2 regions of the Bacillus sp. EB106-04-04-XG123 genome follow, and region 2 is predicted to be linked to the other one. Evidence: a T-box and tRNA genes for the amino acid it is inferred to sense, from the RefSeq annotation. Region 2 holds a T-box; the other holds one or more tRNA genes.
What was found. The T-box of region 2 lies ahead of thrS (threonine--tRNA ligase). A T-box ahead of a tRNA ligase gene usually reads a tRNA of that ligase, here a tRNA-Thr.

Region 1 (15,029 bases), on a different contig from region 2:
ACACAAGGATGATTGTACTATAAGGTCTGACCTCCGTCAATCACAATTTAGCAGGTGATTGCCTTCATTTGAGAAAGTGAGACCTCCATACACTATATGCGATGAGGCTTGTCACGTTCTACCTTTGATGTGCTCTCCTATGTATGAAGGCAGCTTCAAGTTGCCCTCACTTATATGATTCGTACAGATCCATCCAATTATGTCGTTTATTCGAAAAAAAAAAGCAAACCGCTGCTAGCGATTTGCTTTCATCTATTACTCAATACCCATTTCTTCTTTCACAACAGCCGTAATTCGAGCTACATATTCATCACACAGCTCTTTTGTTTTTGCCTCAGCCATAACACGTACAAGCGGTTCTGTTCCAGATGGACGAACAAGGATACGGCCGTCACCATTCATCTCTTTTTCGACCTCTTGGATCACCGCTTTTACTTTTTCATTTTCTTCTACTTTATATTTATCAGACACTTTCACATTCACTAAAAGCTGCGGGAACTTTTCCATTTCCGCTGCAAGCTCTGATAATGTTTTCCCTGTCGCTTTGAGCGTATTCACAAGCATGATCGCAGAAAGCATGCCATCACCTGTCGTATTATAATCAAGGAAAATCAAATGGCCTGATTGCTCACCGCCGACATTATAGCCGTCCTTTTTCATCGCTTCGACCACATAGCGGTCACCAACAGCAGTTTGAATGCTCTTAATGCCTTGCTTTTCAAGCGCTTTATAGAAACCTAGGTTACTCATGACCGTAGACACCACAGTGTCATCCTTTAATCGGCCTTCACCCTTCAAATAACGTGCACATATGTACATAATTTGATCGCCGTCTACGATATCACCTTTTTCATCGACAGCAATCAAACGGTCACCGTCACCATCAAACGCAAGACCAATATCTGCACCCTTCTCCTTCACAAAAGCAGAAAGTGCCTCTGGATGAGTGGAGCCTACACCATCATTGATATTCAGTCCATTTGGTGATGTTCCCATTGTAGACACATCAGCATCTAAATCTGCAAATAAATGTGTCGCTAGAGAAGAGGTTGCACCGTGTGCACAGTCAAGCGCCACGTGAATACCTGTGAAATCCTCATCCGCTGTCTGCTTCAAGAATTGCAAGTATTTCTGACCGCCTTCAAAATAGTCATTGACCGTTCCAAGATCCGCTCCAACCGGGCGTGGCAATTGATCGACTGGCTGATCCATCAGCTGCTCAATTTCATTCTCCTGTTCATCTGACAGCTTAAAGCCGTCACCGCCGAAGAATTTAATGCCGTTGTCTTGAACTGGATTGTGTGAAGCAGAAATCATGACACCCGCTTCAGCATCCATTGCCTTCGTTAAATAAGACACACCAGGTGTTGAGATCACACCTAGACGCATCACTTCAGCTCCAATTGAAAGTAAGCCTGCAACGAGCGCTCCTTCCAGCATATGACCGGATATACGTGTGTCTCGTCCAACGAGTACCTTTGGACGTTCTTTATCCTTTGTGAGCACATAGCCGCCAAATCTCCCAATTTTAAATGCGAGCTCTGGCGTTAATTCGCTATTTGCTACACCCCTTACACCGTCAGTTCCAAAGTACTTGCCCATGTTTCAATCGCTCCTTTTTTCCATTCAAGAGGACGCTTCGTCCTCTTTTTTATCTTCTTTGACCGGCTGTCTTTGACTTGATTCTTTCTTTGCTTTATCTTGCGTGGATTCTTCTTTACTCTTCTCATCCTGATCATCATCATCAGTTGATTGATCTTTTTGATCCTTTCGATCATTCGTCGACGCCGGCTGATCCTCTGTATCAGTAGAAGTGAGTTTCACTTTGACCTTTGATCTTGATAATGTCCATGTCACATTTTGAGGACCATTCACTTGAACTTTGACCTCATGGGTTCCTTCGTTCAAGTCCCCTGCATTGATATAGGCTTCAACATCTGAAGCCTTTAGTTTATCAATCGCACTCTTCGACCCCTTTGCTGTTAACGTGATCCGTCCAGAAGATGGGCTCACAAAATCAGATGTGAGATCCTTGCTCAAACCCACGACAGAAATCGGTACATTATCGATCTTTTTTTCTTCAGCTGTTGCAACCTTCACTTTGATCTTAACAGTTTCGGGTGATACCTTTTTCACACCATCTGGCAGCGGAATATCGGCATCAATCTCCGTATCATCTTTGATCTTACTTAGGTCCAGCTTGACGCCATCAATAAAATCAAGTGCATCCAGTGCCTTTTGAGAGCCGTACACTGTGACCTCACTCGGGCTTGTCTCAATGCTTGAAATGCTGATCCCTTCTGGCAAGCTGCCCGTCCGCTCAAGTTTAAACGGAACCTTTTTGCTCGGACTCGAGATTGGAACCGTAATATCCACCACGGACGGACTTACTTCGACTGGCAGCTCATTCCCGCTGCTATCATACACAGTGAGCTTCGCTTCTTTTTCAATTTGCTGATCGACATCCTCTAAATTCACAAAAGCTTTAATGACAGAAATTTTGTCGATGACGTCCTTTGATCCAGTAACTGTGACCTTTTTCGGATTCACAATGGGCTGTTCAGGTGAATAGCCGTCTTTGATTTTATTTTGATTATAAAATTCAGTTTCAACAGGAAATTCAGCTGTCGTTTTTTCTTGTATCGTCACAGTCGTCACAGATGGATTAATCGATAGTGTGAGTCCCTTCGATACATCTCTTGCCTTCAGCTCCACTTTATGTGTACCTGTCGATAAGTTCTGCATGTCTGCGTAAATTTCAAAATTCTTTGTTTGTCTTGCTGTTTTCACAGCACTTGTTGATCCTTTAATCGTGACATTGACTGTCTGCGGCACACCGGTGACAACGTATTTCTCGTCATCATAATACGCTTTAACAGGAATGTCAGTTAAAGTTGCTTCATCTGTCGTCGATGTTGGGAAAAAGGATTCACCGATTTTTTTCGGCGTGGGCGCTTGCGCTGAATTGACTGCACCATACAGCAATAAAGCGAAGACCAATGCAAGAAGCTTAACGGCCCAGCGATTATTCAAAATCTTATCCATTTTTCTTGCCCCTCCAATACCATTTGGTCGAGGAAGCATCTTTGCTGTTCTTACTAAATTCAGCAATCAGCATTTCTTCAAGCGCTTCTTCTGTCAATTCTCGGTGAAGATCACCATTCCTTGCGACAGAAATGCCGCCAGTTTCCTCAGAAACGATGACAGTTAAGCTGTCTGTCACTTCACTAATTCCGACTGCCGCCCTATGACGCGTCCCAAGCTCCTTAGAGATAAAAGGGCTTTCTGACAGCGGTAAATAGCAAGCTGCAGCTGCAATCTCATCCCGCTTCATAATGACAGCACCGTCATGAAGCGGTGTATTCGGAATGAAAATATTAATGAGCAGCTCTGAACTCACCTTTGCATTCAAAGGAATTCCTGTCTCTATGTAATCATTCATTCCGGTATCGCGCTCAATTGTCAGCAGCGCGCCGATTCTGCGTTTCGCCATATAGTTAATTGCTTTTGTAATTGCCTCGATCGTTTTCTGCTGCTGTTCCTCTACAGGTGTCCCGCTTCTTGAGAAGAAACGGCCGCGCCCAAGCTGCTCAAGCGCTCTCCTTAGCTCTGGCTGAAAAATAATAATGATCGCAAGGAATCCCCACGTAATCGCTTGATCCATCAGCCATTGAAGTGTGTTAAGACCGAGATACGCACTTCCCATCCTGACGAGAACAATGACCACAATTCCCTTTAAAAGCTGAACCGCTTTTGTTCCGCGGATGACCATCATTAATTTATATATCACATACCAAACAACGAGAATATCAACAGCATTACCGAGGTACTGCAAAAAAGGAATATCCCCTAAAGCCATTTCCTCGTCCTCCAGAATTTTCAGTTATTCTTCGTTTGATGCATTTTTTTAATATAAAAAGAGCCTATGTATCAATACATAGCGTGGCTATTATACCACATTTTGTTTCAGCAAGGAAAATAGTTGCCATATCTGGCTGACTTGTTAGTATGCGTGAATCTCACCAATGTATAGAAAAAAGAGCAGCCCCCTTAGAGACTGCTCTTAAGCCGATTGAGTTACTTTTGCTCCTCTGGCCCAATGACCCGCATTACGTTTTGTGCTGTTGATTTCATTTTGTACCAGATCCAATCAAACACTTCATTAATTTCATTAATTTGACCAGTGACTTGTCCGGCAGAAGCAGTCAACTGTTCCCCATTGACGACGGTGACATTTCCATCAACCTTGCCTTCTACAATCAACTTGCCATTTTTGACAGTGACATCACCCTTTACGGTTTCCCCTTTAGGTACGGTCACTGTATCATTTTCAACGACGAGATTCGGCTGCTTTGACACACTGAAATTATGATCGGTATTCCAGCTCGTGAACAGACTACCTCCCATTAAAATGAGAAAGAGGGCAGCGGCTACCATCAGCGGGTGAGCTTTGATCCATCTTTGAACCGACACACGCTTTTTCTCCTTTGGAAGACCTGCCATCACCTTTGCAGTGAAATCAGATGGTGCTTCTATATGAGATGTACTCTGCACTAGCGCGATGGATTTCTCAATTTGTTGAAAATGAGTACGGCACTCCTCACACGATTGCAGATGGCTTTTTAATTCTTTTTCGTCTTGGGGCTCAATGTCCCCGTCTAAATACTGATGCATAAGCTGGACGATTCTATCCTGACAGCTCATCAAAATCACCTCACTCAAAGGTCTCTCAACTGTTTCCGGAGAGCCTCTCTACCCCTGTGTATTCTCGTTTTCACCGTACCAACTGGTATATTCAGAATCTCACTAATCTCTTTTAACGAGAGTTCATCAATATACTTTAATACGATGACCGAACGATATTTGTCGGGTAATCTTAGAATTTTTTGCTGAATGGTACTCGATAATTCAAGAGACACCACCTCATCCTCTGGCAAAATGCCATCAGCAGCAATTTGAGAATACATATTTAATCCTTCTGTTCCTGCCACCTCTGCATCTAAATAGTAATCCGGCTTTTTTTTGCGAATACGGTCGATGGTCAGGTTGGTTGCAATGCGGTACAGCCACGTGGAAAACTTACGATTCACATCAAAGCTTTCGATATTCACATAAGCACGAATAAACGCCTCCTGCGCAATATCCTCCGCTTCATGTGCATTCCCAAGCATACGGTAGCACAGCTGATAAATTTTGTCTTTATACAGGTCTACGATGTCTGCAAATGCGTTCTGGTCGCCTTTTTTCACTTGCTTAATTCTCTTTTTAATCATTGTGTCCATAGTATATTCAACCTCTGCCTTCACCGGTCTTTATGTATACGAACCTCTTTCCAAAAGGTTTCATTCTCCTCTAAAAAATAGTGTAACAAATTTTTGACAGTGTGTTACGCTTATCAACCGGTAAAAACCTTAACATATCCTTAAATTTTCCCAAAACAAAAAAGAACGGGAACAAGTCCCGCTCTACAATAGCTTTTCACCCATTAACGATCCAATTAATGCCACAGCCGCTTCTGCTGTTTTGTTTTTCTCATCTAAAACCGGATTTACTTCAACAAATTCAGCAGACGTTAAAATACCCGCCTCCTCTAAAAGCTCCATTGCAAGATGACTCTCCCGGTAACTAATGCCGCCTGCTACCGGAGTGCCTACACCAGGGCATTCCGCTGGGTCTAGCCCGTCTAAATCAAGCGAGAGATGGACACCATCTGTTCTTTCCTTTAGATAAGCAATAGCTTCCTCCATCACCCTTGTCATCCCTAAACGATCAATTTCATGCATCGTATAGACTTTAATGCCTTTCTCTCGAATCAATGCCCGCTCTCCTTCATCTAAAGATCGAGCACCAATTATAACGACATTTTCAGGTTTCAATTTAGGTGAATAACCGCCAATGTTCGTTAAATCTGCATGCCCAAAACCGAGACTGACAGCAAGCGGCATGCCATGAATATTTCCAGAAGGAGAGGTTTCCTCCGTATTCAAATCCCCGTGTGCATCATACCAAATGACTCCTAAGTTTTCATAATGCTTGGCTACCCCAGCAAGTGTGCCAATCGCAATACTGTGATCACCACCTAAAATGAGCGGAAACGAACCTGATTGCACAATACTGTCAACCTTCTCAGCAAGCAGCTGATTCGCACCAGCATTCTCCGTTAAATTTTTCAGCTTTTCACTTGTATATAAACCTTTCTCATCATCTCTTTGTTCAACTGGAATATCTCCGAGATCCTCCACATCAAATGAGAGCGTTTCCAATTTTTCTTTTACGCCTGCACAACGAATCGCACTCGGCCCCATATCGACGCCCCTTCTCGTTTGCCCCAAGTCCATCGGAACTCCAACAATCGTGACCTTCTTTTGCTCTCCCATATGTACATCCCCTTTCCGTTCATGCTTATATTTTACTTTCTTGATGCCTTCTGACTCAACTCGACAACATTTTGAATAGTTATACATTCTCTCTGCCAACATAAAAAAAGACACCTTTTTGAAAAAGGTGTCTTAACTGGGCTAGCTGGATTCGAACCAACGCATGACGGAGTCAAAGTCCGTTGCCTTACCGCTTGGCTATAGCCCAAAAATGGTGGAGGGGGACGGATTCGAACCGCCGAACCCGGAGGGAGCGGATTTACAGTCCGCCGCGTTTAGCCACTTCGCTACCCCTCCACATATGGAATTGATAAAGAAAAAACAGTGCCGGCAAGAGGACTTGAACCCCCAACCTACTGATTACAAGTCAGTTGCTCTACCAGTTGAGCTACACCGGCATATGGTGGAGGATGACGGGCTCGAACCGCCGACCCTCTGCTTGTAAGGCAGATGCTCTCCCAGCTGAGCTAATCCTCCACATCATGGTGACCCGTACGGGATTCGAACCCGTGTTACCGCCGTGAAAGGGCGGTGTCTTAACCGCTTGACCAACGGGCCAGTTTGTCAAGTTTGTTGTTTCCGTGAAGCTGACAAAAGTTATTATATACAGGTTGTCCCCCTTTTGTAAAGGGGATTTTTATTTTTTTTATTTTCTAACTATTTACTCCCTATTTATTCAACATTTCGACTGAAATATAATTTCAATATTCAAATATAATATTGAAATTTCATATCATACTCAATATACTGAAAATGAAGAAATAAGGAGGTATGTCACATGCAGCCATCTCAACTGCGTTCTTTGACAACAGAATCAAGAAACCCCAACACAATGGGAATTTCTCAAGCAGATCCGCTTGAAATACTCCAGATGATTAATAAAGAAGATATGAAGGTCGCTCAAGCAGTCAACCTTGTACTTCCCCATGTCAAAACAGCAAGTGACTTTGCCTATGAATCCATCTCAAATGGAGGCAGACTCGTTTATTTAGGCGCCGGAACAAGCGGCAGAATTGGCGTAATGGATGCTGTCGAATGTCCCCCAACCTATAGCGTCTCACCTGATGTCATTGTAGGCATCATGGCAGGCGGAGACTCAGCTTTTTCTCAAGCTGCCGAAGATGTGGAAGATAGTGAAGAAGCCGGCAAACAGGATTTAGTACACATCCACCTGACATCAAAAGATACAGTCGTCGGAATTGCCGCAAGCGGTAGGACCCCTTATATCATCGGCGCTTTAAACTATGCAAAGTCAATTGGAGCTAAAACAGTAGCACTCAGCTGCAATGAACAAGCAGAAATTAGCGAGCTTGCAGATTGCGCCATTGAGGTCATTGTAGGACCAGAGGCCATTACTGGGTCAACAAGAATGAAAGCCGCATCCGCTCATAAAATGATTTTAAATATGCTTTCCACCTCAGTCATGGTCAGACAAGGCAAAGTATATGAAAACCTGATGGTTGATGTAAAAGTCAGCAATCATAAATTAAAAGAACGCGCCATCACCATCATTCAACATGTGACAAATGCTTCCTACGAACAAGCCGTAAAGACTCTCGAAGCAGCAGACTTAGAAGTCAAAACTGCCATCGTCATGCTCCAAACAAACACAGACAAGAAAACAGCCAAAGATTTACTGAGCAAAACGAATGGCCACATCGACAAAGCGATCTCACGTTATCAATCCTAAAGGAGGCAGAGCTCATGTCAGCAGGTGGACTTACCCTACTACACACAATCAAATCAAAGCTCCCCCAATCTGAAAAAATCATTGCAGACTATATCCTTGCCCATCCTGACAAAGTCATTAAAAGTACAGTACACGAAATCAGTCAGGCAGCCGGCGCAAGCAGCTCTGCAGTCATCCGTCTTTGTAAATCTCTCGGGCTGGATGGCTATCAAGATTTAAAAATGCGGATCGCTGGAGACTTGATGCATGACGATAAACAAGGCTACAGAGATATCGAACAAGATGAACCGCTTCAATCCATTATTCAAAAAACAGCAGGAAACTCGATTCAATCGATTAAGGACACCGCTTCTATTTTAAATGCAGATGCTTTAGAAAAGGCTGTTCAATTACTGCTGAATGCAAACCAAATTCATTTTATCGGTGTTGGTGCATCTGGCATCGTCGCAGCTGATGCCCAGCAGAAATTTCTCAGAATTAACTATGCAGCGACAGCCTTCACTGACATGCACATTGCATCTACGGTCATTGCAAATGCAGGAGAGAATGACATTGTGTTTGGTATCTCCTTTTCAGGAGAAACGTTAGACATCATTCAAGCCCTTCAGCTCGCAAAAGACAACCAAGTGAAAACCATTGCTTTAACACATCCAGGTCATACTAGCGTTTCTGCTTTATGTGATGTTCACCTATCGACGTCCGGTTCCAATGAAGCACCTTTTCGCAGTGCTGCCACTTCCTCTAGAATGGCACAGCTCTACTTAATTGATGTCTTGTTCCTCAGTTTAGCTTCTCGTCAATATGAAGAGACAGCGCAATATATTGACAAGACAAGGCATGCCATCCGCTCCATGAAACGAAAAACAAAGGGGGATTCAACATGAGTCATCAAAAGAAATATCAGCAGTTGGCGAAAGACATTCTTTCACTCTGTGGTGGTTCTGAAAATATCTCTTCCCATACACATTGTATGACACGTCTTCGAATTACACCGATCGATAATGAAAAAGTTCACATCACAGCAATCAAAGAACTCGATGGCGTTATTGGCGTCGTCGAAGCAGAAACGCTTCAAATCATTTTAGGTACCGGTGTTGTCAACCAAGTATCAAGTGCGTTTGAACAGCTTCTAAATGCGTCTGGCTCTTATGATTTAAACAACGAAGCACAAAAAAACAAGCAAGCCATTTCACAAAAAAACCGCACACCGTTCAAGCTGTTCTTACGGCGGATTGCCAGCATTTTCATTCCAATCATTCCGGCACTTGTTGCTTCAGGGCTTATTACTGGGATTACAAAAGCGATCGTGCAAGCAGGCTGGCTTGACGAAAAATCTCAAGCCGCAGTTATTTTAACAGTTATAGGTTCTGGCCTTTTCGCCTACCTAGGGATATTAGTCGGAACAAACGCCGCAAAGGAATTTGGAGGCTCTCCTGCATTAGGCGCATTAGCTGGTATTCTCATTATTAACCCAGCCTCCGCAGACATTATGTTATTTGGCACAAATATTCTACCAGGCAGAGGCGGACTCATCGGTGTTCTTCTAGCCGCCATCTTTATGGCACTTGTGGAAACCCGAATTAGACGCTTCGTCCCGCAATCTCTTGATATCATCGTCACACCAACCATCACACTACTCATTACAGGCATTTTCACATATGTTGTCTTCATGCCAGTCGGCGGATTTATATCTGATGCCATCACCTCAGGACTGACTTACTTATTAAATATGGGCGGAATCTTCGCAGGATTTGTTCTTGGTGCGACCTTCCTTCCACTTGTTGTAACAGGACTTCATCAAGGGCTGACACCGATTCATATGGAACTCATCAATTCAATTGGAGATGACCCGCTTCTGCCAATTCTCGCTATGGGCGGTGCAGGACAGGTAGGCGCTGCATTCGCCATATATATGAAAACAAAAAAGAAAAAGCTCAAAAGAGCCATTGCTGGTGGACTTCCTTCTGGGATGCTGGGCATTGGTGAACCACTCATTTTTGGTGTCACACTCCCGCTAGGACGACCATTTCTCACCGCTTGTCTTGGTGCAGGAATCGGCGGCGCTTTTCAAGCCTACTTCCAAATCGCGACGAAAGCCATCGGTGTATCTGGTCTTCCATTAACCTTTATTGTTCACACACATCAAATGCTTCTTTACTTAATTGGACTATTTATCGCATATGTTGCTGGATTTTTCTTCACATACTTATTTGGATTTCATGATGATATGGCTGTTGAATTCGAGGATCACAATCAATAAGGAGGTCTAGACCTTGAAGAAATGTTTTCTCTTGATCACATGTCTGCTCATGCTCCTTGGGTTACCAGTACAAACATTTGCAACTAGCTCCCATCCTGTATCGTCTTTGTCTAAAACAGCACCTGAAGAATATCCCGTCTTAAAAAAAGCAAAACGACCGGAACAAGTAGGTTTTTCTTCCAGGCAGCTGAGGAAGGTTGATCAAATGATTCAAAATGACATCAAAGCAGGATTTCCAGGAGCCGCTCTCATCATTATCAAGGACGGAAAGATCGTCCATCAAAAAGCCTATGGCTACCGGCAAAAATACGATGGTACAACAGCGCTCAAATCATATAAAAAAATGAAAAAGGATACACTATTCGATTTGGCATCCAATACAAAAATGTATGCGACCAACTATGCCCTGCAAAAGCTTGTCTACGAGAAAAAACTTGATGTCAACGAAAAAATACAGACCATCCTTCCAGATTTTCAGGATGAACCTGATGCAAAGGTAACCGGTAAAGACCAGCTCCGGGTAAAGGATCTTCTCACCCATTCTGCCGGTCTCCCTTCTAGTGTCTTATTTTATAGCAAAGAATCAGCTGGCTCTTTTTATTCTCAAGATAGAAAAACAACGATGAAATGGCTGCCAAAAGTACCGCTGCAATACAAGCCAGGTACCCAGCACATTTATAGTGATATTGATTACATGCTGCTGGGCATGATCATCGAGAAGAAAACAGGCATGCCTCTTGATCAATATGTCGAGTCAACCATTTATCGGCCGTTAGGTCTCAAACACACAATGTTCAATCCGCTGCAAAAAGGCTTCAAGCCGAAGCATTTTGCAGCAACAGAACGTTTAGGCAATTCACGAGACGGTGTAATCGATTTTGAAAACATCCGACGGTACACCCTGCTAGGTGAAGTACACGACGAGAAAGCATATTACTCAATGGCAGGTATCTCCGGCCACGCTGGACTTTTCTCGAATACCTCAGATATGGCCGTGCTGCTTCAGCTGATGCTTAACAAAGGAGGCTATGGAAAAACAACCATCTTTGATCAAGCTTCCATCGATCTCTTTACAGCCTCCTCTGATACGAACCCAACTTACGGGCTAGGCTGGAGAAAAAACGGTCATACTGACATGGAATGGATGTTTGGAAAATATGCAAGTAACGAAGCCTATGGACATACTGGCTGGACCGGCACAATGACGTTGATTGATCCTAAACACAATTTAGGTGTCGTCTTGCTGACGAATAAGAAACATTCACCCGTTGTTTCACCAGAAACCAATCCTAATCAATTTGAAGGTGACCTGTTCCCAACTGGTACTTATGGAAGCATCATGACTGCAATCTACGAATCTTTTAAGTAAAAGGAGGAATTCGATGTTGAAAGCTCTCTTTCCCGCTGCACTAGTTTTAGCCCTGCTAACCTCTTCCATTCCAACGGAAAAGGTTAGCTCTGCCTCTCTGCCCACCGCTAAACAAATGGTTCAAGACATGTCACTGGATGAAAAGATAGGTCAAATGCTCATGCCGGACTTTCGCAATTGGCAAACAAAAGATGAATCCGCACCTACAGGCTTCACAAAGATGAATAACGAAGTATCTCACCTTGTAGAAAAATATCATCTAGGTGGTGTCATCTTATTTGCGGAGAATGTCGTTGATACGGAACAAACCGTGAAACTCACCCACGAATTTCAAAAAGCATCACCAAACATTCCTTTACTCATTTCTATTGATCAAGAAGGCGGAATCGTCACAAGGTTACAAAAGGGAACACATTTCCCAGGAAATATGTCGATTGGTGCCTCTAGAAGCAAAAAAAATGCATATGACACAGGAAAAATCATCGGAAAAGAATTAAACGCCTTGGGGATTAATACAAACTTCTCTCCTGTGCTTGATGTGAATAACAACCCAAACAACCCCGTCATTGGTGTCCGTTCCTTTAGCTCTGATCCTGCTCTTGTCTCTAGACTTGGCCTTCAAACCATGAAAGGACTTCAAAAGGAAAAGACCATTTCCACACTAAAACATTTCCCGGGACATGGTGATACAGCGGTCGACAGTCACTATGGCTTGCCGCTCGTAGAGCATGACCTAGATCGTTTAAAAAAGGTTGAGCTGTATCCGTTCCAACAAGCGATCAATGCTGGTGCAGATATGGTCATGACCGCTCATGTGCAATTTCCTGCCATTGATGACACAACGTATCGAAGCAAGAAAGATGGCGAGGACATCATGGTTCCAGCAACCTTATCAAAAAAAGTCATCACACACTTATTAAAAGAAGAGATGGGCTTTCAAGGTGTTGTTGTGACAGACGCCCTAAACATGAAAGCGATTGCAGAAAATTTTGGACAGGAAGAAGCCGTAGTGATGGCCATTAAAGCAGGCGTCGACATCGCTCTCATGCCAGCACCAGTTACCTCATTAAAAACAGAGAAAAACCTGGAGAATGTATTTAATGCGGTCAAACAAGCGATTTTAAAGAAAGAAATTCCGATGTCGCAGATTAACGAATCCGTCGAAAAAATTCTTCAATTGAAAATCAAACGCGGCATTATTTCCTCCAAAAAACCAATCAGTCTTGAGAAAAAAATCAAAAAAGCCACTCAAGTCGTCGGGAAAAAATCGCACCGTCAAGCAGAACAAAAAATGGCACGTGAAGGAATCACCCTGCTTAAAAACAACAAAAAAACCTTACCTTTCAAGCCTAAAAAGAATGACAAAATCGTGGTCATGGCACCTTACGAAGATCAGACAAAAGCAATGTCTGTCACAGTCGAATCTCTCATAAAACAAAAAAAGATCAAGCCTGTACGCATCCAGTCATATGCTTTTGCGGATAAAACGTTCACCAAAGACTCTGCCAAACTAATTCAAGAAGCTGACTATGTCATCACTGGCTCTTACGTTGTCCAAAATGACCCAGCTGTAAATGATGGCGTAATTGATGACAATGTCCAGGACCCAAAAAAATGGGCAACTGCCTTCCCTCGTGCTGTCATGAAAGAAGCAGGAGCACAAAATAAAAAAATGGTCATCATGAGTCTTAGAAACCCTTATGATGCGGCAAATTTTGAAGAAGCTGATGCCTTACTAGCTGTGTACGGTTTTAAAGGCTACTCAAACGGACAATTCAATCAGCCAAATATTCCTGCTGGACTAGAAGTGATATTTGGAGCTGCATCACCTAAAGGGAAACTGCCAGTTGATATCCCATCTGTCACTCATCCAAATCAAACCCTTTACCCATTCGGCTATGGACTCAATTTGAAAGGGAAACAGATCAAATAGGAGGGATTCTCTTGAAGAAAACAGCAAGTTTCATACTCGCAAGCATTCTCATGATGAGCACATTGACCGCCGCCTCTCCCGCAGATCAAGAACGAACAGACACAAAAGGAAAAAAAGCAGCAGTCAAAACAGGGATCGAAACACTACTCTCAAGCAATCTTTCATGGCTAAAAGGGAAAAGGGTCGGTCTCATTACCAACCCGACTGGCATTGATGCAAATATGAAAAGCAGTGTCGACCTCCTATTTGAACATCCAGATATCAAGCTCACTGCTTTATATGGGCCTGAACACGGCGTGCGCGGCGATGCACAAGCAGGAGAAGGCGTCGAATCCTATACCGATGAAAAAACAGGTCTTCCTGTTTACTCTCTTTATGGCAAAACAAGAAAACCAACTCCTGAAATGCTAAAAAATGTAGATGTCCTGCTGTTTGATATTCAAGACGTTGGTACTCGTTATTACACCTATATTTATACAATGGCCTATGCGATGGAAGCCGCTAAAGAAAACAACATTCCCTTTGTTGTCCTAGACCGCCCAAATCCCATTGGCGGACTAAAAGTAGAAGGACCTGTTTTAGAGCCTGAACACGCCTCATTTGTAGGGCTCTATCCAATCCCGCTAAGACATGGAATGACTACTGGTGAGCTTGCAAAACTGTTTAACAAAGAGTTTCATATCAATGCTGATGTAACAGTCATCAAAATGAAAAATTGGAAACGGTCCATGACATTTGATGACACGAAGCTGCCGTTCGTCCTTCCTTCCCCTAACATGCCAACAGTGGATAGTACCTTTGTATATCCTGCCACAGGATTAATTGAAGGCACAAATGTCTCTGAAGGCAGAGGAACGACAAAACCATTCGAGCTCATTGGTGCACCATATATCAATAGCAGCGAGCTGGCAGATCATTTAAATCAGCTAAAACTAAAAGGCGTTCAATTTAGACCTGTGTCATTCACCCCCACATTTTCTAAACATGCCGGTACACTATCTCACGGTGTGCAGTTATACGTCACAGACCGCTCATCCTTCGAAGCGGTGAAAACGGGGTTATCCATCATCACAGCAATACATGATTTATATCCTAACGACTTTCAGTTCCTTCAAACAGGCAGTTTTGACAAACTCATCGGGAATGGCTGGATGAAAGAAGAAATCAAAAAAGGAACTTCCGTCAAACACATCATGAAACGTTATCATCATGACCTCAAAACATTCGAAAAGAAGCGAAAAAAATATCTCATCTATTAAATCACCAAAAAACCTCCATCTATCAAAGGATGGAGGTTTTTTTCATGAGAAAGACTTGGTCACAGCAGGTGCTTTCAGCTCAAAACGATTGAGTAAGAAGCCAAATAAGGCAGCAAGCACTTGCTGAAACAGCATGCCAAT
Region 2 (15,029 bases):
GCTTGAAAAGCGGGAAAGCGAGAGATGCTTGGTTTAAATTTAAACTCTCGAGCAAATGTCTTCCATGCGAACTTTAGTTCTTTGTCTTTCAGTGGAATCCAGTTTTCCATATTATTTTCCTCCCAAGCACTTCTCTCAAAACACTATTTAAAAATCCTAAACCATCCTTTATGTTTAAACCATAAAAGCATACCCGAAACGAGCAGACCCATGAAAATCAGCACGCCAAAATAGCCGTATTTCCAATGTAATTCAGGCATGTTGTCAAAGTTCATTCCGTACACCCCAACAATAAAGGTCAGTGGAATAAAAATGGTCGACACAATGGTCAATGTCATCATAATCGCATTCATCCGGTTGGAATTCAGCGTCTGATAGCTGTCTCGTAAATCCGCTGTCATGTCCCGGTTCGACTCAACGATCTCTGTGAGCTTCAAAAGATGATCGTAAATATCATTAAAATACGCTTGGCGGTTTGTATCGCTTTTCATCGTATTTGTGTTCACAATACGATATAAAAGGTCCCTCATCGGGATAATCGTTCTTCGCAGTTTGAGCAAATCGGATCGGATTCCGAATACTTCGTTCATCAACGTGCCATACGTTTTATGACCTTCTTCATCCTCAATTTCATTCAGCCTGTCCTCTATTTGATAAATAATAGGGAAATAATCATCAACAAGCTGATCAATCAGCATGTAGGCAATATGCTCAGGTCCGCTGTTTCTTTCTTTATCAGACCCTTTGAGCTTTCGAATGACACGATCAATGTATGGCGCTTCCTTTAAATGAAAGGTCACGATATAGTTTTCACCAACAAACAGATCAACTTCCTCAGAACGCAGCGTTTTTTGATTAAGGGCATGCAGCACGAAAAATAAATACCCCTCATAAAAATCAAGCTTCGGCCGCTGCAAATAATGGAAGCAATCCTCAATCGCAAGCGGATGGAACTGAAAATATTCCTTCAAAAGCGCTGCTTCCTTTTCCGTTGGTGCATGAAAATCAATCCAATACCAGGCGATTTCGGGGCTTGAAAGCTGCTGCATTGTTGCATGTTCAATCAAGTCGCCGTTTTTTGTCACTGCAAGTTTTCTCAGCATGTGCACCCCTCCAGACTTGCATTATATCATGAAGCAGCGCCGGTGAACTTATACGTTTTCTACATAAAAAAGCCGATCTCAGAAAGAGATCGGTTAAATGTGCGTGTATGATTGATGGATAAAACCGAGAATTAAGGACGATGGAACGTAACGAATTTATCTTGACGGTCAAACCAGCCTCTAAACGCCCAGTTATCCCAGCCGCCATCGCCGTTGTTTTTAAATGTACCGCTTTCGAATACCCAAATTCCGTAAACAACATTACCAAGATTAGCAGTAGCGAAAGTTTTGACGCCGTTAAAACGGTCTTCGTAGTTCTGGCTTAGGTTAAAGACCATGACATTATATCTGCCGCCAGCAGCGTAGAATGTGCTTTCCATGACGCTTTTCACGAATCCAGAACGGTTTGCATTTGCGTTTACTGCGTTTACAATGGCATTGGCAATCCCAAGAACATCAAAGTTTACGTTAACATTAGGGCTAGCCGTAGTGCCAGCTTTACCTTCAGCAGCAGCTTTGTTTAAGACAGTTTGCTGAAGTGTAGTAGAAACAGGTGCTGATGTTTTTGGCTCAGCAGCGTCAGCGAATAATGGCAGTGTCGAAGAAACAGCAGTGGCAAGTGCAACAGAAAGAATGGTTTTTTTCATTGGTCGGATCTCCTTTGTTTTTTAATTTTGGGTCTTCTTTTTTGTAAAATGTGAAACTAGGTGAAGCCGGTTATCAATGAGGTAAATATGTTCCTGCAAGATAAAACAAATGATTGCCTAATCCGCTAATTCCTTTGTTCACCTCCTTGATATGTCATAATTATACAAATATATTCAGGGAGGAAGATATCACCCAGAGGTTCTATTTCTAATTTAAGGAAAATGATCCTAAAATGTTGAAGATTGCTGTCGAATGTTAGCTGAATTCGACTAAAAACTTTCGTCTATCCAAAAGGAGAATGACCACAAATAAGGAAGATATAACTGATAAAATCTTGTACTCTTTATGTTTAAAAGTATTCAATCTAGAGAATCATTCATGCAAAATGAAACAATCACATCTGCGTATATTGGCAGAAAGGAAGAGGACATGTATGTGGGAAAAACAGCTGGTGGTAGAGCCGCCGTATCATTTCGATCAAGTGCTTAGACGCTTATCAAGTGATCCATTAAAAGCAGTCGATTTGAGTCAAAGAGAAATCAAAGTGCCGATCAGATTAGAGCAAAAACCGTACGTGGTCATCGTTCAAGCTACTGGAACAAAAGATGCGCCTATGTTCCGGGTGCGATCAAACGGCCCAGAGGAACCCCTTCTTTCTGAGGTGAAACGGATATTTGGCATGGAGCATCAATTACACATGATTCAAGACCATTTTTCTCAAACCAATCTAGCGCCCATTTTTGAGGAGCATATCGGAACGCCACTCATGCTGGATTTTCATTTATATCATTGTTTCATGAAATGCATCATTCATCAGCAGCTGAATCTTTCGTTTGCTTACGAGCTCACGAAACGATTTGTCCATACGTACGGTGAGCAAATAGAAGGTGTATGGTTTGATCCTTTACCAGAAACCATTGCCTCTCTTGAAACAGAGGATTTGAGAAAGCTGCAATTTAGTCAGCGAAAAGCAGAATATGTTATCGATGTATCGAAACGAATTGTGAGCGGCTCTCTTTGTTTAGAGGAATTACACGATTTATCTGATCTGGAGGTAGAAGAGCGATTGCTTCCGATTAGAGGGATTGGACCTTGGACGGTTCAAAATGTGCTCATGAATGGGCTTGGAAGACCAAATCTTTTTCCAATGGCAGATATCGGCATTCAAAATGCAATCAAACGGCACTTCGATCTGCCTGAAAAGCCGACAAAAGAAGAGATGGTAGTGCTAAGCAAGGAATGGACCCCATATTTAAGCTACGCTTCTCTATATTTATGGAGAAGCATTGAGACAGATAAATAAATGAAAGGCATTTTCTCTCTTTGTCCAAGACGTGATATACTAAGGAGATGGAATAAAATGAAGACAACCTATCAATGGTTTAAATAGAACGGAGAGAATAAAGTGAAAGAAAAACAGCAAGGTGCCCTTTTGCAAAAGGGACAGCAGTTCCCGCTTACCATTAAACGCCTTGGCATTAATGGTGAAGGCGTCGGTTATTTTAAAAAGCAAGTGGTCTTTGTCCCAGGCGCGCTTCCAGGTGAGGAAGTGGTGGTTGAAGCAACGAATGTCCAAGCAAAATATGCCGAAGGCACAGTAAGGAAAGTGCGAAAGCGCTCCGAGCATCGAGTCAAACCGCCATGCCCAGTATACGAAGAGTGCGGCGGCTGTCAGCTTCAGCATTTGGCGTATGAGCAGCAGCTAAATGAAAAGCGTGATATTGTCATTCAATCAATGGAGCGTCATACAAAGCTATCGGTTGAAAAGCTTGATATTAGGCCAACAATCGGTATGGAAGACCCATGGCATTACCGAAACAAAAGTCAGTTCCAAGTAGGACGTTCTCACAGCGGAGACATCATTGCAGGACTTTACGGACTGAATTCTCATAAGCTTGTACCGATCAAGGAATGTATCGTCCAGCATCCAAAAACAAACAAAACAACGGGCGTTGTCCGCAAAATTTTAGAGAAATTCGGCGTATCGGTCTACAATGAACGAACAAGAAAAGGCGACGTACGTTCGATTGTCGTGCGTGTCGGCTTTGAAACAGGGGAAGTACAGGTCGTTCTTGTCACATCAAAACCTGAATTTCCAAAGAAAAAAGAAATTGCCGAAGCCATCCAAAAACGTCTGCCTGAAGTGACGTCCATTATGCATAATATCAATGGCGAAAAAACATCAGTCATCTTCGGCCATAAAACATCTCACCTAGCTGGCAATATGGTCATCCAAGAATTTTTAGGAGACGTCTCTTTTGAACTAAGTGCACGTGCTTTCTTCCAATTGAATCCAAAGCAGACGCTAAAGCTTTACGATGAAGCGAAAAAAGCGGCCAAACTGACTGGCAAAGAAAAGGTCGTCGATGCGTATTGCGGCGTTGGAACCATTGGGATGTGGCTCTCAGATGGCGCAAAAGAAGTAAGAGGAATGGATGTCATCAAAGAATCAATTGATGATGCTAAGAAAAATGCCAAAAAACACGGCATGAAAAACGCGACCTATGTGACAGGAACAGCTGAACATTGGCTGCCAAAATGGGTCAAAGAAGGCTTCCGTCCTGACGTCATCGTCGTCGACCCGCCAAGAACAGGCTGCGAGCGCACCTTCTTAGACACCGTCAAACAAGTCAAACCAAAACGCTTTGTCTACGTCTCTTGCAACCCATCCACACTAGCAAAAGACCTTGAATACATGTCAAAAGACTACAAAATCGAATACATGCAGCCAGTTGATATGTTCCCGCATACCGCGCATGTGGAGTGTGTAGTGTCTTTATCTCTTAAATAAAAAGGGAATGACAGCTATGATAGACCAAAATGCATTCAAACGATTCCAACTATATATGGACCCACAGCAGACGAAATTGGTGGACCGAAAACAGCAATAGAAAAGGCAGTAACTAAATGAAAAAACCCTTCCAACAGGAGGGGTTTTACTTTAACTAACAATCTATTTTTTCTTAAGCTCTTTTTTCGTATTCTCTTCTATCATTGTACTTAGACCTCTATAATGAGACATCCATCATGAGCTCTCGATTCTCAAACAAAATCATATCTTACTCAAATATCAGTTGAATGAATTTTGAAATGAATGTCAAAAATCAAGATTCTTACAGGGAGTTATTGAATATGAGACTAAAAGAACATGAAATATAACAACTTTATATATTCGTAAGAGGCCCACCAATTATTTAATCATTAAAACTGCAAAATGATAATTGGAGGGATTATGATGAATGACAAACAGTTTTCTTCATTTATAAAACAAGCAGATGAACCTTTTGTTGGGTGGGATTTCTCATTCATATCTGAAACTGGAAGAATGAAAAGTGAGTTGCTTTCATGGTCATATGGTAGTATAGCTACTTCTCTTGTTCAAAGTGCAAAATCAATGCTGGACATGGGAACTGGTGGTGGAGAGTTTTTATCAAAATTAAGACCTTTTCCAACATCAGTTTATGCTACAGAAGGTTACTTACCTAATGTACCTGTCGCAAAAGAACGATTAACCCCTTTAGGAGTGAAGGTAGTTCAAATTTCTAATGATGAAAATTTGCCGTTTGAGACTGGAAAATTTAATCTTATCATCAATCAACATGAGTCATTTTCATCTCAAGAGGTGAGAAGAATTATCTCGAAAGAAGGTATTTTTCTAACTCAACAAGTCGGTGGACTCGATTGCATAGAGATTAATGAGAATCTAAGGGTACCAATAAATGAAGAATTTATTGATTGGAACTTAAAGCTAGCTTTAAAAGAGATACAGGAGAATCATTTTGAGGTGTTGAAAAGTGCTGAAGAGTTCCCCATTCTAAGATTTTATGATATCGGAGCATTGGTGTATTATCTAAAAGCAATTCCTTGGCAAGTGCCAGGTTTTGAAATAAGTAATTTCAAGGATGAATTATACACCATTCATAAAACCATTGAACAAAAGGGTTATTTTGACGCAAAACAACACCGATTTATTATTTTAGCTAAAGCAATTTAATTGGAAATGGAGTCTTCGAGCTATTTGAAGGCTCCAGATTAATAATGAACTAAAGTCACTCCTGTATGCACGATACATGGCCTGAAAATGTTTCCTTTTATTATTGTCGGGCTTGAAAGCATTCTAAAAAAATAGAGGAGGATAACCATGAAACAATTCGAGATTCTAACAAAATACATACCGAAGCTTCAGGAGGACCATATCGGAGAATGGGTGATCGATCAGGAAAATGATGGAACAACTGAACGCCCAATCCAGATGCCCTTTGTGAATTATTCCGAAACGGTCCAACGCTTTCTTGATGATGTCTATACCTTTGCAGAACAGCATCAAGAAATGGAACTTACCCGCTATAGTGAAATCCTCTCAGAAAATGGAATTGATTGGGGAACGAACGATATGGAGCATGTGGACATCTCAAATTTAAATGCGCAGTGTGTACTTGCTCTCATCATGGAGGCTTTGAGAGCTGAGCGATTTAGTGAGGGAGCCATATTCAATTTCTTTAAAAGTGCAAACATGTTGAAGTGTCTTGAAAGATTAGATTGTTTGGACTAAGAGCGGTTTATTTCAATTATTGGAGTGATCATATGAAAAATAAAACAGATGCAGCCGATACTTTTCCTCCTATGAAAATAGAAGAAATTGATCAAATTTTATTATATGATCTTGATGCAATAAAAATTGAAAAAGAAGATGAGCGTATAAAATTCATTTTACAAGATCCCTATTGTCCTGATAAAAGTCATATTCACAGTGTGTATGTCATTTATAAGAAGTCTATACTCAATTTACTTGAAGGTAGGATTCGTTCTATTCATAGTCATGAATTCATGAGTGCTAAGAAAAAAGATCGAACGATTTCTAAAGAAGATATAGAATATGTATTAGAGATGGCTACAGTTGTGGTTCTTGCAAGTGAAAATAATGGAGTAGTGACGAATTATTTTTATAGTGGAGACGGAGAAAGGTTAGATCGTATTTTTAATATATGCTTAGGTTATTCAACAGACTTACAAAAAGAGAATAAAGTAAGTTTGGAACGATTTATGAATGATATGAAGATTGTTGAGCAGATGGGATTGTTAGAAAAAATTTTAGGATAATGGGCAAAGCCTAGATTTTAGAGAAATCTAGGCTTTTTGCGCTTTTGAAAAATTTATTCAACTTCATCAAATGATTATGCAAATGAAAATCTTCTGTTGACTTTCCCCTTTACTGAAAGGTTTATACTTTGATCAGATCAACAAAACGGAGGAGATGCAGGTTGTTCAAGATTGGCGATTTTTCTATGTTAAGTAAAGTCCCTGTCAAAACCTTAAGGTATTATGACCAAATCGATTTATTAAAACCTAAACAGATCGATCAAGATTCTGGATACCGGTATTACTCAGCTGAGCAGCTGCTTGAGGTTAATCGAATTTTTCTGTACAAGGAATTAGGCTTTACGTTAAAGCAAATGAGTCAGCTTCTTCGTGAAGATATTTCTGTTGAGCAGATTCAGGGCATGTTTCTCTTGAAAGAGAGTGAGATTCAGCAATTGATCGAGAGAGAACAGCAGAAATTAGCGCGTATTAAGGAGCGGATGCACCTCATCAAACGAGAGGGGTGTGTTGAAAAAGAGCAGGAGGTCATCATCAAATCGGTTGAAAGCAAACACATCATGTCTTTTCAAGTCAACGGAACTGTTGACGAAATCCCATCATTCTTTGAAACGTTTCATCATTTGTTACAAAAACATCCGCAAGAATTGAACTCTGAGCCACAAATCGTGCTGTGGAGGGAATCACTTGCTAAAGAAAGTGAGTTCGAATTTCAGGTTGGGTATTCCGCTAAAGCGTTAAGGGGCTCTCTGCCTCAGGGAATTACGATGCGCACGTTACCAGCTGAAGAAACCATGGCGACGCTCCTATTTCATTCAGATTCTCCATTTGCACAATCTGCTTGTGTTGACCTGGCGACATGGATCGAAAATAACGGATACCGCGTGAAAGAAGATCAGCCTGGCAGAGAGATTTATTACCCATTGTCTGAAAATGAAGAAGGAAGACTCATTGAAATACAAATTCCTATAAAAAATGAAGTGTAAACATTGCCCAAAGGAGAAACGTCACGATGAAAAATAAAGCCGTTGTTTATTTACTTGCTTTAGCAGCCTTCTTAATCGGAACAATCGAATATATCATTACAGGGATTATTCAAATGGTCGCAGATGATTTACAGGTCACGACATCAGCTGCTGGTTTATTGGTCACATCCTTAGCGCTCTCCGCAGCAATCGGCGCACCGATTGTCATTGCACTAACCATCAATATCGACCGCAGAAAAATATTATCATGGATGCTGATCATTTTTACTTTAAGTAATATCCTCACAAGTGTCAGCCATTCGTTTGAAATGGTGCTGATGACAAGGATTTTACAAGGAATTAGTGGAGGGACGGCCATTGTGGTGGCAATGGCTGTGGCTACTCGTCTTGTCGAGCGAGAAAAAAGAGGAACAGCCATTGGCATCATTTTAATGGGATTAAGCAGTTCCTTGGTTTTAGGTGTGCCAATCGGGACATTTCTAAGCAGCATGATTGGATGGAAAGCATTATTTGCAGCCATTGGATTGATCACGCTCATTCCGCTGATTGTTGTATATAGGCGCATCCCTTCTATGAAAGAACAAGAACCGGTGACGCTAGGTATGCAGTTATCAATTTTAAAAGATAAGAGAATTTTGCTGGCAGTGGCAGTGACGCTATTCTATGTTGGGGGATATTCCACTTTATTTACCTATTTAACGCCCTTCCTGCAAGAATCAGCAAACCTTAGCATTACAGAAATCAGTGGCATTTTATTACTAGCGGGAATATGCAGCTTTTTGGGCTCCAGTCTTGGAGGGGTAGCAGCAGATAAAAAAGGCCCAACATTCACGATTTTCTCCGGAATTATTCTACAAATCATCATGCTTATGCTGCTAGCATTTGTGACAGGGAACCTCGTGGTCATGGTGGCGGTGATCATGATATGGATGATTGCAACATGGAGCACATCGCCAGCTCAGCAGCTATATCTTGTCACACTTGTACCTAAATCTCCTGATATCGCATTAAGTGTCAATACATCATTTATTCAATTCGGATTTGCTTTAGGCTCGGGTTTAGGAGGACTTGTACTAAGCAGGACATCTATATTGAACCTCAGCTGGATCAGCGCTGGAACGGTTCTTCTCGCTTTGCTCATGACCATCTTGATGGTGGCATTTGACCGAATCTCTCAGCAGAAGAGTTTGAAGGTGATGGAGCAAGGAAGGTAACATAGATTCACTAGTATTGAGGGAACTACTTATTTCGGTAGTTCCTTTTTGATTTGAAAAATGAACCAGTTGAGGAAGTTTATTTGCTACAATGGGAGTGAATATCCAAAGGTCTTTAAGCGTTAATAACAAATGACTCCAAAAAATAATGACAAAAATGTACTGGTAGACAGGAGAGAATACATAATGCCAATAAGTGAGAAGATCATCAATCGTAAAGGCGCTCGAAAGGGGAGTGACATTCCTCATGACGTCTTGATTCTTTTGAATCAGGGAGAGTTAGAGAGTGTCAATTTAACTGAATGGTTGGCTGTCAATCACGTGACTCTATTACAGCATGTTTTGCCGTTTATTGGTTTAGACAAACATTTAATCGATCTTTCAGCAGAAATCGCCAAACAAAAAGCGGGGTCAGGCATGAAAGCGATTCGTCTTATCGGTCATTTGTTAGATGAAGTACTGCAGGAAGAAAATGAGGAAAAAAGAGTGGAAGTCATACAGGCATGCAGCCGTCACATATCTGATAGCATCCGCTGTTGGGCTGCTTATATGAACAAGCAGCATTCATCCTCTTTGGAAGAGAAACTAGCGTACATTCAGCCATTTGCAGCTGATCATCATTTTGGTGTACGCGAAATTGCTTGGATGTCAGTGAGAGAAAGTCTAAGTCAGCAGCTCGATCAAAGTATAGAATATTTAACAGAATGGGCAAAAAGCGAGGATGAACATATTCGTCGATTCTCTGTAGAATCGATCCGTCCAAGAGGTGTATGGACAAAGCATATTGAGTTATTAAAGCAGGAACCAGAGAGGGCACTGCCAATTCTAAATCACCTCAAATCTGATCCATCAACATATGTTCAAGATTCTGTAGGAAACTGGCTGAATGACGCTAGCAAAACACAGTCTGATTGGGTACGAAACATGTGCGAACAGTGGTCAAAGGATTCTGAGACAAAAGCGACAAGCAGGATTGTTAAAAAAGCTAAGAGAACGATTGTGAAGGGGGATTTGTGAATTAGAGCATGATCTACATTCCTTTTATGAGGAGATTTCTATCAATAAATCAATTGGAAAGAAAGTCTCAGAGAGTTGTACGCAAATAGCCCCATTTCGTGGGGCTTTTCGTTTTTCGTAAAAGTCTAGCTACCACTGTTCTGCCATGATTACTTCTGTAAAGATCTAATCATCTCCTCGTCATACTTTTGAATGAAATTGACTCAATAGAATTGACGCAAGAACCATGAATAGGTGAAGATGAAATAAACTGTAAGATAAAGGGAGACGGATGATGATACATATCATATTTGGGGCGGCAGCTGCCGGTAGTTTAAAACAAGCAATACGTGAAATGAAGCAAGATCAAATAGATGATGTCATCTCTTTTGATGATATTTATTCAATTGGGCCACTTCTACATTTACACGAACATGAAGGACAAGCGAACCGTATAGAGTGGCTGCGTAACGTGATGTCAAATGAATTTGGCTATTTTGATGACATGGTCAACGATCAGCATAGAATGCTTCAGCAAATAAAAGAAATAAAAGCTGGCAGTCGTATACTCATCTGGACAGGCAGTAATGCACATGAGCAAATTGGCTTGAGATATGCCGTCTATTTATTAAAAGAAAAAAGGGTTGAATTGTCAGTAATCAATACAACGACAGCATTTGATCAGCTGTTCAATACGAATACAAGAAGAATGATCCTTCGAGATTCCGGAGAAATCACATCTGAAAAATTTAAAATTTTGTATGAGAGTAAAGAGCATAGTCACATAGTGACAAAAGAAGAGAGAGAAAGATTACAAAACGAATGGCTTTCATTTGCTAAAGAAAATGATACGCTTCGGATATGGCAAAAAGGACAAATGATCAGCGTACCAGAAGATGAATTTGATGCTTATTTAGTGAAAATGGCTAAGCGGCTTCATCAGTCCGCGCCAGAAGAGGAGTATATCGTCACTCCACGCTTAATAGGAGAAGTCATTGGTCATTTAGATCAGTATATCGGTGATGATTTTATTGAATATCGATTGAAGACATTAATTGATCAAGGGATGTTTGACATGAAAGGAAAACGAACTTCCATGCGTTATTACTCGATTAAACTGACAGAGTTCGGTCAGAACTTCAAAAAATGGGTGTGCTGTCGAGAGTTTAAGGATCATCCTTTTGTGAAAATTGAAGGAGATTACGGTGGTGAACCTTTTCATTGCGGGCATTGTCAATGTCATTTAGAAAGAGATGATGTACCAATGAGTGATACCCTTTTCTCAAAGTTATGGAATTGGAATATACAGTATGGCCGCTGGTTTGACGAAGAAACCGATGATTTGCAGCCAAATGGTGTAGACATGGAAAAGAAATTCAATCAAGAAGGAGAGAGAATCACTGAAGAAGTGAAACGGGCCTTATCACCTGCGTTTCAAATTGAATATAGCCCAAGTGAATACACACAATATTACATTTAAAGAATGAATTTCAAAAGCTCTTCACAAAATAATCCTTTACATCATCCATCATCATCATGTAAGATATGGAGAAATTAAAAGCGAAGAAAAGGACATGAGCCATTTTTACTGGTTATCAGAGAGGGAAGTCACGCTGAAATCTTCCTAACACAGAAAAGTTGTCTTACCACCTTTGAGCTGTATTGGGGAAATTACAGTATCCAATATCGTCTACGCCACGTTACGGCACCAGAGCCATAAAGCGAATACGCATTATGGGAATTTGGGTGGAACCACGGATCACACATTCGTCCCTCTATGAGGGATGGGTGTGTTTTTTTGTACACTCATATAGGATCATTGCTTTGAAAAGGACATGAGCAGCTTTTATCGGTTACCAGAGAGGGAAGTCACGCTGAAATCTTCCTAACGCAGAAAAGCTGTCTTACCACCTTTGAGCTGTATTGGGGAAAATTGCAGTATCCAATACCGTCAATGCCGCGTTACGGCACCAGAGCCATAAAGCGAATACGCGTTATGGGAATTTGGGTGGAACCACGGATTACACATTCGTCCCTCTATGAGGGATGGGTGTGTTTTTTTTATTTCAAAAAATAGGAAAGGTGTGTCAGTTATGAGAGAAAACATGGTGAAGATTCAATTTCCAGATGGAAAGATAAAGGAGTTTCCCGCAGGTACGACTGTTGCAGATGTTGCCTCCCATATTAGTCCGAGCTTAAGAAAAAAAGCAGTGGCGGGAAAGGTCAATGATCAAATGGTTGATTTAAGTGAAAAGCTAAACAGCGATGCTGGGCTGTCTATTGTCACACTTGATTCAAAAGAAGGGGTTGAAGTGCTGCGCCATACATCAGCACACGTATTAGCCCAGGCTGTGAAAAGGTTATATGACAATGTCACACTGGGGATCGGACCTGTCATTGAAAATGGATTTTACTATGATATGAAGCTCGATCAAACATTAAGCGTAGAGGATTTGGAAGAAATTGAAAAAGAGATGAAAAACATCATAAATGAGAATCATCCCATCCAAAGAAAAGAGGTCTCTTACAAAGAAGCAGAAGCGCTGTTTGCACATGATCCATATAAGCTGGATATTTTAAAAGGGTTACCCTCTCAAGAAGCCATCACAGTTTATCAGCAAGGAGAATTTGTAGATTTATGCCGCGGGCCGCATGTACCTTCTACAGGGTACTTAAAGTCATTTAAACTAACACGTGTTGCAGGGGCTTATTGGCGGGGAGATAGCAATCAGGATGTCTTGCAGCGAGTGTATGGTGTAGCGTTTCAGCATCCAAATCATCTAGCTGATTATCTTCATTTCATGGAAGAAGCAAATAAACGTGATCACCGGAAATTAGGGAAGCAGTTATCCCTCTTTATGTTTTCAGAAGAAGCACCAGGCATGCCGTTTTATTTACCAAAAGGTCAGATTGTCAGAAATGAATTAATGGCCTTTTCAAGAGAAGTGCGAGGAAAAGCGCAATACGAAGAAGTGAGTACACCGTTTATGATGAACCAAGAGCTTTGGGAAAAGTCAGGGCACTGGGATCATTATCATGAAAATATGTATTTCTCAGAAGTAGACCATACAAGCTTTGCTTTAAAACCGATGAACTGTCCAGGGCATATGCTCATGTTCAAAAACAGCTTATATTCATACAGAGACCTCCCGATCAGAATGGCTGAGTTTGGCCAGGTGCATCGTCATGAATTTAGCGGAGCGTTAAATGGATTGTTCAGGGTCAGGACATTTTGCCAAGATGATGCTCACATTTTTTTAAGAGAAGATCAAATCGAAGCTGAAATCAAACGGATTTTCCAATTAGTTGATCATGTGTATCGGACATTTGGGTTTGAGTATTCCGTCGAGCTATCCACTCGTCCAGAAAAAGCCTTAGGGGATGATGCCATTTGGGAAATATCCGAAACAGCACTAAAAAATGTGCTTGATCGTCTAAAGGTCGACTATCAGCTAAATGAAGGAGATGGGGCATTTTATGGCCCGAAGATCGATTTTCATATTAAAGATGCCCTGCAGCGGAGCCATCAGTGCGCCACAATTCAGCTGGATTTTCAAATGCCTGAGAAATTTGATTTAACATATATCAACGAAAATAATGAAAAGGTACGGCCAGTTGTGATTCACAGCGCCATTTTTGGTTCTCTAGATCGTTTCCTTGGCATTCTCATTGAGCATTTTGCGGGTGTCTTTCCATTATGGCTAGCACCAGTACAAGTACAAATCATCCCAGTCTCAACTGTTCACCTTGATCACTGCTTAAAGGTGCAGCAGCAATTAAGAAGTATCGGAATAAGAGCAATAATCGATGAGCGTGATGAAAAACTTGGCTATAAAATGAGAGAAGCACAAATGCAAAAAATCCCTTATATCGCTGTCATTGGCGATACAGAAATGCAAGACAACACACTAAATATTAGACAGCACGGAGAAAAGACTTCAAAGCAAATGTCTGTTGAGGATTTTAAACGTTTGGCAGCTGAGCAAATAAAAGACAGAACAGCTGCTCAAGAAATGATGTGATGATTTCATTACGAAGAATGAGACGTCCATTGAATGATGGGCGTCTTTCCCTTTCCATTTCTGCAATGGAAAGGGAAAATATTGAAACATTTTTTCGGTAAAATCGTAATAAAGATAGAGCGTTCAAAAGAAACATTTAAAACGGAGAGGAGTATTACATGGATCAAGCTGCACTGAAAAAGATGAGGACAAAACAAGTAGTTATCTCTAATTTACTATTCGGCGTGATGATCTTGATTTTTTTTGTTTTGATTCAAAAAGTTGAGATTCAATTTACATATTTCTTTCTTTGTTTAGGAATCTTCATGCTCCTTCAAGGCATTTACGGCTTGATCAAAAAAGGATCAACAAAGTCTTTCATTCCCATTTTTGAGCAGGTAGCCATTTATGAAAAAGAAAAATTGGGAAAAGAGTGGGAGAAAGAACAAAGAGTGGAGAACATTTGGAAATTGATATTGAGCGGGCTTATGTTCTTCCAATCATTTAGTTTACAAACAATACCAGATTCATTCTTTGAAATAGAACTTAAGTTTCTCATTTTCTTATTTGTTATGGCTCTAGCCATTATCAATATAAGCATGCTCTTTCGCTTTAGAAAAATCGATCGGTCGACTGAAGCGCACGGATTAAAAGGCTTTACAAAGGAATCAAATATGCTGGCAATGGCATTAGGATTATTATCAGTGATCGTCATATTCGGCTTTATCGTCATCTTTCTTCTTCCATTAAACTGAATTTTGAGGTGAAACAAATGAATGCAAACATACAACAACTGATCGATCAGACAAAGGCGAAATTTGGCTTAGATCTTTACTATCTAAAAAGGCACAATTTTCATCGTTACGTCAATATGTTCAATGAAACGGTGTATACATTGAATATGGAATGGTTTCCCACCCATGAAGCTGAACCAGAGGACGATGATCTAAACCCGGACGGCACTGCTGTGATTGACGTGAATTT

Region 1: it has a tRNA-Thr gene. The T-box ahead of thrS (threonine--tRNA ligase) is inferred to sense a tRNA for this amino acid. The anticodon was not compared.

Annotation. Positions count from the first base shown of each region.
Region 1 is NZ_JBYTDZ010000004.1:2,993-18,021, reverse strand. It holds gene glmM (phosphoglucosamine mutase) at 256-1,602, opposite strand; gene AC3WTB_RS13110 (CdaR family protein) at 1,627-3,045, opposite strand; gene cdaA (diadenylate cyclase CdaA) at 3,038-3,859, opposite strand; gene rsiW (anti-sigma-W factor RsiW) at 4,078-4,704, opposite strand; gene sigW (RNA polymerase sigma factor SigW) at 4,719-5,282, opposite strand; gene rocF (arginase) at 5,466-6,377, opposite strand; tRNA gene AC3WTB_RS13085 (tRNA-Gln) at 6,514-6,585, opposite strand; tRNA gene AC3WTB_RS13080 (tRNA-Tyr) at 6,590-6,674, opposite strand; tRNA gene AC3WTB_RS13075 (tRNA-Thr) at 6,703-6,775, opposite strand; tRNA gene AC3WTB_RS13070 (tRNA-Val) at 6,779-6,854, opposite strand; tRNA gene AC3WTB_RS13065 (tRNA-Glu) at 6,861-6,935, opposite strand; gene murQ (N-acetylmuramic acid 6-phosphate etherase) at 7,156-8,067, shown strand; gene AC3WTB_RS13055 (MurR/RpiR family transcriptional regulator) at 8,082-8,951, shown strand; gene AC3WTB_RS13050 (PTS transporter subunit EIIC) at 8,948-10,327, shown strand; gene pbp4b (penicillin binding protein PBP4B) at 10,341-11,696, shown strand; gene AC3WTB_RS13040 (glycoside hydrolase family 3 protein) at 11,710-13,629, shown strand; gene AC3WTB_RS13035 (exo-beta-N-acetylmuramidase NamZ family protein) at 13,680-14,888, shown strand; gene AC3WTB_RS13030 (bile acid:sodium symporter family protein) at 14,931-15,029, opposite strand, start outside.
Region 2 is NZ_JBYTDZ010000006.1:60,917-75,945, reverse strand. It holds gene AC3WTB_RS17385 (DUF2716 domain-containing protein) at 1-110, opposite strand, end outside; gene corA (magnesium/cobalt transporter CorA) at 144-1,103, opposite strand; gene AC3WTB_RS17375 (hypothetical protein) at 1,235-1,750, opposite strand; gene AC3WTB_RS17370 (DNA-3-methyladenine glycosylase family protein) at 2,185-3,054, shown strand; gene rlmD (23S rRNA (uracil(1939)-C(5))-methyltransferase RlmD) at 3,157-4,542, shown strand; gene AC3WTB_RS17360 (methyltransferase domain-containing protein) at 4,984-5,745, shown strand; gene AC3WTB_RS17355 (DUF6508 domain-containing protein) at 5,893-6,303, shown strand; gene AC3WTB_RS17350 (hypothetical protein) at 6,336-6,851, shown strand; gene AC3WTB_RS17345 (MerR family transcriptional regulator) at 7,013-7,834, shown strand; gene AC3WTB_RS17340 (MFS transporter) at 7,861-9,048, shown strand; gene AC3WTB_RS17335 (DNA alkylation repair protein) at 9,235-10,065, shown strand; gene AC3WTB_RS17330 (DUF1835 domain-containing protein) at 10,340-11,524, shown strand; T-box leader at 11,599-11,822, shown strand; T-box leader at 11,860-12,084, shown strand; gene thrS (threonine--tRNA ligase) at 12,138-14,066, shown strand; gene AC3WTB_RS17320 (hypothetical protein) at 14,225-14,800, shown strand; gene AC3WTB_RS17315 (hypothetical protein) at 14,818-15,029, shown strand, end outside.